Linked DNA regions of Shinella zoogloeoides. The protein of the gene in region 2 interacts with the protein of the main gene of each other region in a pairwise test. Links are inferred from orthologs where the notes say so. Each region holds a gene or a part of one and is shown on either strand. Other genes may lie near its edges. The genes, in order: Q9316_RS10105 and groL.

Region 1 (3,171 bases), 1.2 Mb from region 2 along the record:
GCGCTCGAAACCGGAAATCGCCGTATCGAGATTCTGGATCGTACGGCGGGTGTCGAGCACCAGGGCCTCGACGTCGCGCAGGCCCGAACCCGAGAAGCGCTGGAGCCCGTCGGCAATCGGCCCGATGCGGCCGTTCAGCGTGTCCGCCGCCTGCTTGATCGACTGCAGGGTCGCCTTGGCTTCGGCAAAGAGCGATTCGGAATCGCCCTCCCCGAGGAAGCCGTCCAGCTTGGCGAGCACGCCGTCGACGCGCGTGGAGGCGGCGTTCAGCTTGTTGCTCATCTGCTGCACGTCGGTGATGATCTGGTCGATATCCTCTTCCCGCGCGCCGATGCGGTTGGCGACGCCGGTGACGGAGGCGATGGCCTTGCGGGCGTCGGCGGTGGCGACGGAGATGTTGTCGATCGCGCCGCCGATCTTCTGCGTATCGACCGCGGCCATCAGGCTGTCGACCTTGTCGAGCGTTGCCGTGGCCTGCTTGCCGAACGTATCGAAGGTCTCGGCCGTCTTGCGGAAGGTCTCGACGGTCTCCTTCACGCCGCCCGAAGCGTCCGCGATGTCCTTGCTGACCTTGTCGACATTGCTGACGAAGTCCTCGACCTTCTTCGGATCGACCGCCTTGATGAGCGAATCGACCGAAGCGAGCGTCGAATCGAGCCGGCCGGAAAGGTTCTTGAACGTGTCCGAAAGCCCGCCGACGCTTTGCAGGAACTCGTCGATGTTCTCGCCGTTGCGGGCGAGCGAATCGGAGAATCGCTCCGCATTGCGGATGGTGGTGGTGAGCGGCCCGCGTGCATCCGCGACGAAGCCCTGGACGTCGGTGATCGCCGCGTCGGCGCGCTTGAGGATCTTGTCGGCGGTCGACAGGATGTTCGTCACGCTCGACTGTTCGGCCTCCAGGATGGCGGCGGTCTCGTTGTCGAAGGCCTGGCGCAGGATGTTGGGATCGTCGGCATTACCGCCGCCGAGCTCGATATAGGCAGCGCCCGTCAGGCCCTGCACTTCGAGGACGGCAGTGGTGGACTGCTTGACCGGCGCGCTGGTCGAGACCTCGGTCATGGCGACGGAAAAGCGCGGATCGTCCGCATCGATGGCCAGGCTGCGCACGGAGCCGACCGGAATGCCGTTGAACCGCACGGGCGAGCCGACGGAAAGGCCGTTCGCCGAGCCGGGAATGCGAATGGCGAGCTGCGCCATCTCGCCGCCGCGGCCATATTGCGACATCCAGTAGACGAAGACGAAGGCGGCGGCCATGACCAGCACGGTGAAGAAACCGACGAGGGCGTAGTTGGCTTTCGTTTCCATGCTTTCGGGTTCCGTACTCGCAGTTCCATCCGCCGGGACGATCCGTCCCGGATGTTTATGCCTCTCGCACGATCGACCGCGCACGCTTGCCCTGGAAATAGGACTGCACCCACGGATCGTCAAAGGCCAGCATGTCCTCGATCGTGCCTTCGACCAGAACCTTCTTCTGCCCGAGCACGGCGATGCGGTCGCATACCGAAAACAGGCTGTCGAGGTCGTGAGTCACCATATACACGGTGAGGCCGAGGGTGTCGCGCAGTTTGGCGATGAGCTCGTCGAATTCCGCCGCGCCGATCGGGTCGAGGCCGGAGGTCGGCTCGTCGAGGAAGACCAGCGCCGGATCGAGCGCCAGCGCGCGGGCCAGCGCCGCGCGCTTGATCATGCCGCCGGAAAGCTCCGAGGGAAACTTGTTGGCCGCCTCCGGGGCAAGGCCGACCAGCTCGATCTTCAGCCGCGCCAGCTCGTCCATCATCGCCTGCGGCAGGTCGAGATATTCGCGCATCGGCACCTGGATGTTTTCCTTGACCGTCAGCGCCGAAAACAGCGCGCCGTGCTGGAACAACACGCCGAGCTTCATGTCGAGCGCCAGGCGCTCCGCCTCGCTGGCCTTGTCGAAATCGGTGCCGAAGATGCGGATATTGCCCGAGCGGCGCGGCAGGAGGCGCAGCACCGTGCGCATCAGCACGGACTTGCCGGTGCCGGACGCGCCGACGAAGCCGAGGATCTCGCCGCGATAGATATCGAGGTTGAGTTTGTCGAGCACGATGTTGCTGCCGAAGCCGACGGTCAGGTCCTTGACCGAAAGGACCACGTCGTCCTGTTGTGCCGAAACCGAAGCCATATGCATCCCTAGAAGTCGATTGCGGCGTAGAACATGGCGAAGAGGCCATCGACGAGGATGACGACGAAGATCGCCTTCACCACGGCGGCGGTGACGTGGCGGCCGAGCGATTCGGCGCTGCCGCCGACCTTGAGCCCTTCCACCGAGGCGACGATGCCGATGATCAGCGCCATGAACGGCGCCTTGATCATGCCCGAGACCACCGTCGACAGGTCGATGGCCTCCTTGAGGCGCGAGAGGAAGGTTTCGAAGGTGATGCCGGAATAGGACCAGGCGACGAAGGCCGCGCCGCCGAGCGCGGCGAAATTGGCGATGATCGTCAAAAGCGGCAGCGCGACCGTCAGCGCCACGAGGCGCGGAAAGACCAGCACGCCGACGGGGCTGAGGCCCATGACCTTCAGCGCGTCGATCTCCTCGCGCATCTTCATCGAGCCGATCTCGGCGGTGATGGCGCTGCCCGAGCGGCCGGCGATCATGATGGCGGTCAGCAGCACGCCGACCTCGCGCAATTGCAGGATGCCGACAAGGTCGACGACGAAGACCTCCGCGCCGAAATAGCGAAGCTGGAAAGCGCCCTGCTGGGCGATGATCGCGCCGATGAGGAAGGACATCAAAAGGATGATCGGCACCGCGCGAACGCCCATATGGTCGATCTGGTGCACGATCGCCGCCGGCGAGCCACCGCTCTTGCGTCCGAGCTTCAACTGCGCGCCGCGCACGGCCGAGCCGAGGATGAACATGGCCGCGACCGCATCGTCCCAGACATCGACCATGATGCGGCCGACCGGCGCGAAGATGCGTTCGAAGAGCGTTTGGCGCGCCCCCTTCTCGTCGCGCGGTTCGGCGAGCTTTTCCGGCAGCGCGGTGATGAGATCGGCATAGTGCGCGCCGCCCCCGTCCCGCACGCTCACCTCGGCGCCGCCGGCCTGCCGCTCGGTGATCGCCCGGCGCAGCAGCCAGGCGCCGGCCGTATCCATCTCGGCGACGCCGCTGAGGTCGATCTCCAGCGCACCACCCTGCCCGCC
Region 2 (3,218 bases):
CATAGCAGCGGATGAGGTTCAGCAGGCCGCAGGTGCGCTGCGGCAGGCCATGCGCCTGCATCGCCTTGTCCCCGAGCATGAAGAGCCCGTTGGAAAGGTCGCCGGTCCAGCGCTCCGTCACGCAATACTGCGTCAGCAGCTCGTTGTCGCTCTCGTCGAAGTCCATCGAACCCGGCAGGAAGGGCGAGGAGAGATCGGTCTTGATTATCTTGAACACCTACGACCCCAGGGCAGTTGCTCGAATTGGATCCGCACGCCCCGCCTTTGGGGGTGCGACACGCTAAAAAGCAGCGCTGGCTGACTCCCCCGAAGCCGGCCGAACCACTTTCTCATGTACTGAACTGCGTCCGGCTCCTACGGTGTGTATCGGATCGGACGTACGCGCAAAAACCGCCGCTGGCTCTCCGTCAGAGCCTTCCGGCGGTTCTCATGGGACTCAAGGGTTCCGTCAGCACACCGACTGTCATCGAAAGCAGGCACTGAACCCCGGGTGAATCTTAAAGTTCACTTGGAGCGCTTTTATAGTGCGTTTTGAATGCCATCAACGGCTTTTTGATAATTATTGTACAAATGGAAAAAATCTTTTCACGGTAACGATACAGGTGCCGCCGCGCCGCAAAACAGAAAGGGCGGCCCGAAGACCGCCCTTTCCGAACTGAACCGGATGGCTCAGACATAAGACCCGAAGGTCTTACATCATGTCCATGCCGCCCATGCCGCCCATGCCGCCGGGCATGCCGCCCGGTGCATCCTTCTTCGGCAGTTCGGCGATCATGGCTTCCGTCGTGATCAGCAGCGAGGCAACCGAAGCGGCGTTCTGCAGGGCGGTGCGGACAACCTTGACCGGGTCGACGATGCCGAGGGCGATGAGGTCGCCGTATTCGCCGGTCTGGGCGTTGTAGCCGTAGTTGTCTTCGTTCTTGTCGAGGATCTTGCCGACGACGATCGAAGCTTCGTCACCTGCGTTTTCCGCGATCTGGCGAACGAGGGCCTGGAGGGCGCGGCGGATGATGTTGATGCCGGCTTCCTGGTCGTCGTTTTCGCCCTTGGCGGCGATCTTCGTGGAAGAGCGGAGCAGGGCTACGCCGCCGCCCGGTACGATGCCTTCCTGAACGGCAGCGCGCGTCGCGTTGAGGGCGTCGTCGATGCGGTCCTTCTTTTCCTTCACTTCGACTTCCGTCGAGCCGCCGACGCGGATGACGGCAACGCCGCCAGCGAGCTTGGCCAGGCGCTCCTGGAGCTTCTCGCGGTCGTAGTCGGAGGTGGTTTCTTCGATCTGGGCCTTGATCTGCGCGACGCGGCCTTCGATTTCAGCCTTCTGGCCGGCACCGTCGACGATCGTCGTGTTTTCCTTGGAGATCGAAACCTTCTTCGCACGGCCGAGCATGTCGAGCGTGACGTTTTCGAGCTTGATGCCGACGTCTTCGGAGATCACCGTGCCGCCCGACAGGATGGCGATGTCTTCGAGCATGGCCTTGCGGCGGTCGCCGAAGCCCGGAGCCTTGACGGCAGCGATCTTGAGGCCGCCACGCAGCTTGTTGACGACGAGCGTCGCGAGGGCTTCGCCTTCGACGTCTTCAGCGACGATGACCAGCGGCTTGCCGGTCTGGACGACGGCTTCGAGAACCGGGAGCATCGCCTGCAGGTTCGAGAGCTTCTTCTCGTGGAGGAGAATGTAGGCGTCTTCGAGGTCGGCGACCATCTTTTCCGGGTTGGTCACGAAGTAGGGCGACAGGTAGCCGCGGTCGAACTGCATGCCTTCGACGACTTCGAGTTCGGTTTCGGCGGTCTTGGCTTCTTCAACCGTGATGACGCCTTCGTTGCCGACCTTCTGCATGGCTTCGGCAATGTCGAGGCCGATCTGCTTCTCGCCATTGGCGGAGATCGTGCCGACCTGGGCGACTTCTTCCGACGTGTTGATCTTCTTGGCCTTGGCCTGGAGATCCTTGACGACTTCCGCGACGGCGAGATCGATACCGCGCTTCAGGTCCATCGGGTTCATGCCGGCTGCAACGGCCTTGGCGCCTTCGCGAACGATGGCCTGGGCAAGAACGGTTGCGGTCGTGGTGCCGTCGCCGGCGATGTCGTTGGTCTTGGAAGCGACTTCGCGAACGAGCTGGGCGCCCATGTTCTCGAACTTGTCTTCCAGTTCGATTTCCTTGGCGACGGAAACGCCGTCCTTGGTGATGCGCGGAGCGCCGAAGGACTTGTCGATGACGACGTTACGACCCTTCGGGCCGAGCGTTACCTTGACGGCGTCTGCGAGGACGTCGACGCCACGCAGCATCTTTTCGCGCGCGGTGCGGCCGAATTTGACTTCTTTGGCTGCCATTGTGTGAACTCCTGAATGAGGTATCAGCGAATTTCGAAAGGAACGTTACCGGCAGATCAGCCGATGATGCCCATGATGTCGGCTTCCTTCATGATCAGAAGGTCTTCGCCGTCGAGCTTGACTTCGGTGCCCGACCACTTGCCGAACAGAACGCGGTCGCCAGCCTTGACGTCGAGCGCGATGACCTTGCCGGATTCATCGCGGGCGCCGGAACCGACGGCGACGACTTCGCCTTCCTGCGGCTTTTCCTTGGCGGTGTCCGGAATGATGATGCCGCCCTTGGTCTTGGCTTCGGATTCGACGCGACGAACGACGACGCGGTCATGAAGCGGGCGGAAGGTGGTGCTTGCCATTGTCTTATCCCTCGATCAAATGACACTGCGGATCGTGAACGGATCCGCCGGATTGATGTTAGCACTCTCCGTTTGTGAGTGCTAGCGATGCCGAGATAGGCGGCGGCGGCTTATGAGTCAAGAACGGCGCCCCTAAATTATTTCGGCCGGAATGGTTACCGCTGCCGCCAGATGGGAGCGATATCCCACGGCATCAAGGCAGCCCGATGAAATTTCGTCCGTTTCCCTGTGGATGGGGCAAAATTGCGGGGAGAGGCTTGTTTTCTTGGCGTCGCTTTGCAATGTCGTCCGGCTTATCTCGATACGGAAACCGTTCATGGCTCAGCGCATCCAATCCTTCCGCGACATCGCCTCACACTATGACGTGGTGCTTTGCGACGTCTGGGGCGTCCTGCACAACGGCGTCGAGGCTTTTTCCGCCGCCTCCGAAGCGCTGGCTGAAGCCCGCGCGGCGGGCCTGACGGTGGTCCTCATCACCAATTCGCCGCGCCCGCATCCGGGCGTCAAGGTGCAAATCCGCGGCCTCGGCGTCA

Evidence for each region.
Region 1: the proteins of groL (region 2) and Q9316_RS10105 interact in binary tests that used the Escherichia coli proteins (3 or more experiments, as listed by UniProt). The link is inferred for Shinella zoogloeoides from one-to-one orthologs.

Annotation. Positions count from the first base shown.
Region 1 is NZ_CP132311.1:1,810,670-1,813,840, forward strand. The notes cover bases 254-3,105. They hold Q9316_RS10105 (ABC transporter ATP-binding protein), read right to left. Parts: upstream 2,147-3,105; coding sequence 1,361-2,146; downstream 254-1,360. Other genes in these bases: Q9316_RS10100 (MlaD family protein), read right to left, coding at 254-1,305; Q9316_RS10110 (ABC transporter permease), read right to left, coding at 2,155-3,105. In the rest of the region: more of Q9316_RS10100, read right to left, coding at 1-253; more of Q9316_RS10110, read right to left, coding at 3,106-3,171. UniProt on the Escherichia coli protein: Part of the ABC transporter complex MlaFEDB, which is involved in a phospholipid transport pathway that maintains lipid asymmetry in the outer membrane by retrograde trafficking of phospholipids from the outer membrane to the inner membrane.
Region 2 is NZ_CP132311.1:639,963-643,180, forward strand. The notes cover bases 13-2,911. They hold groL (chaperonin GroEL), read right to left. Parts: upstream 2,333-2,911; coding sequence 692-2,332; downstream 13-691. Other genes in these bases: Q9316_RS04045 (hypothetical protein), read right to left, coding at 13-217; groES (co-chaperone GroES), read right to left, coding at 2,389-2,685. Also shown: more of Q9316_RS04045, read right to left, coding at 1-12; Q9316_RS04060 (TIGR01459 family HAD-type hydrolase), read left to right, coding at 3,002-3,218.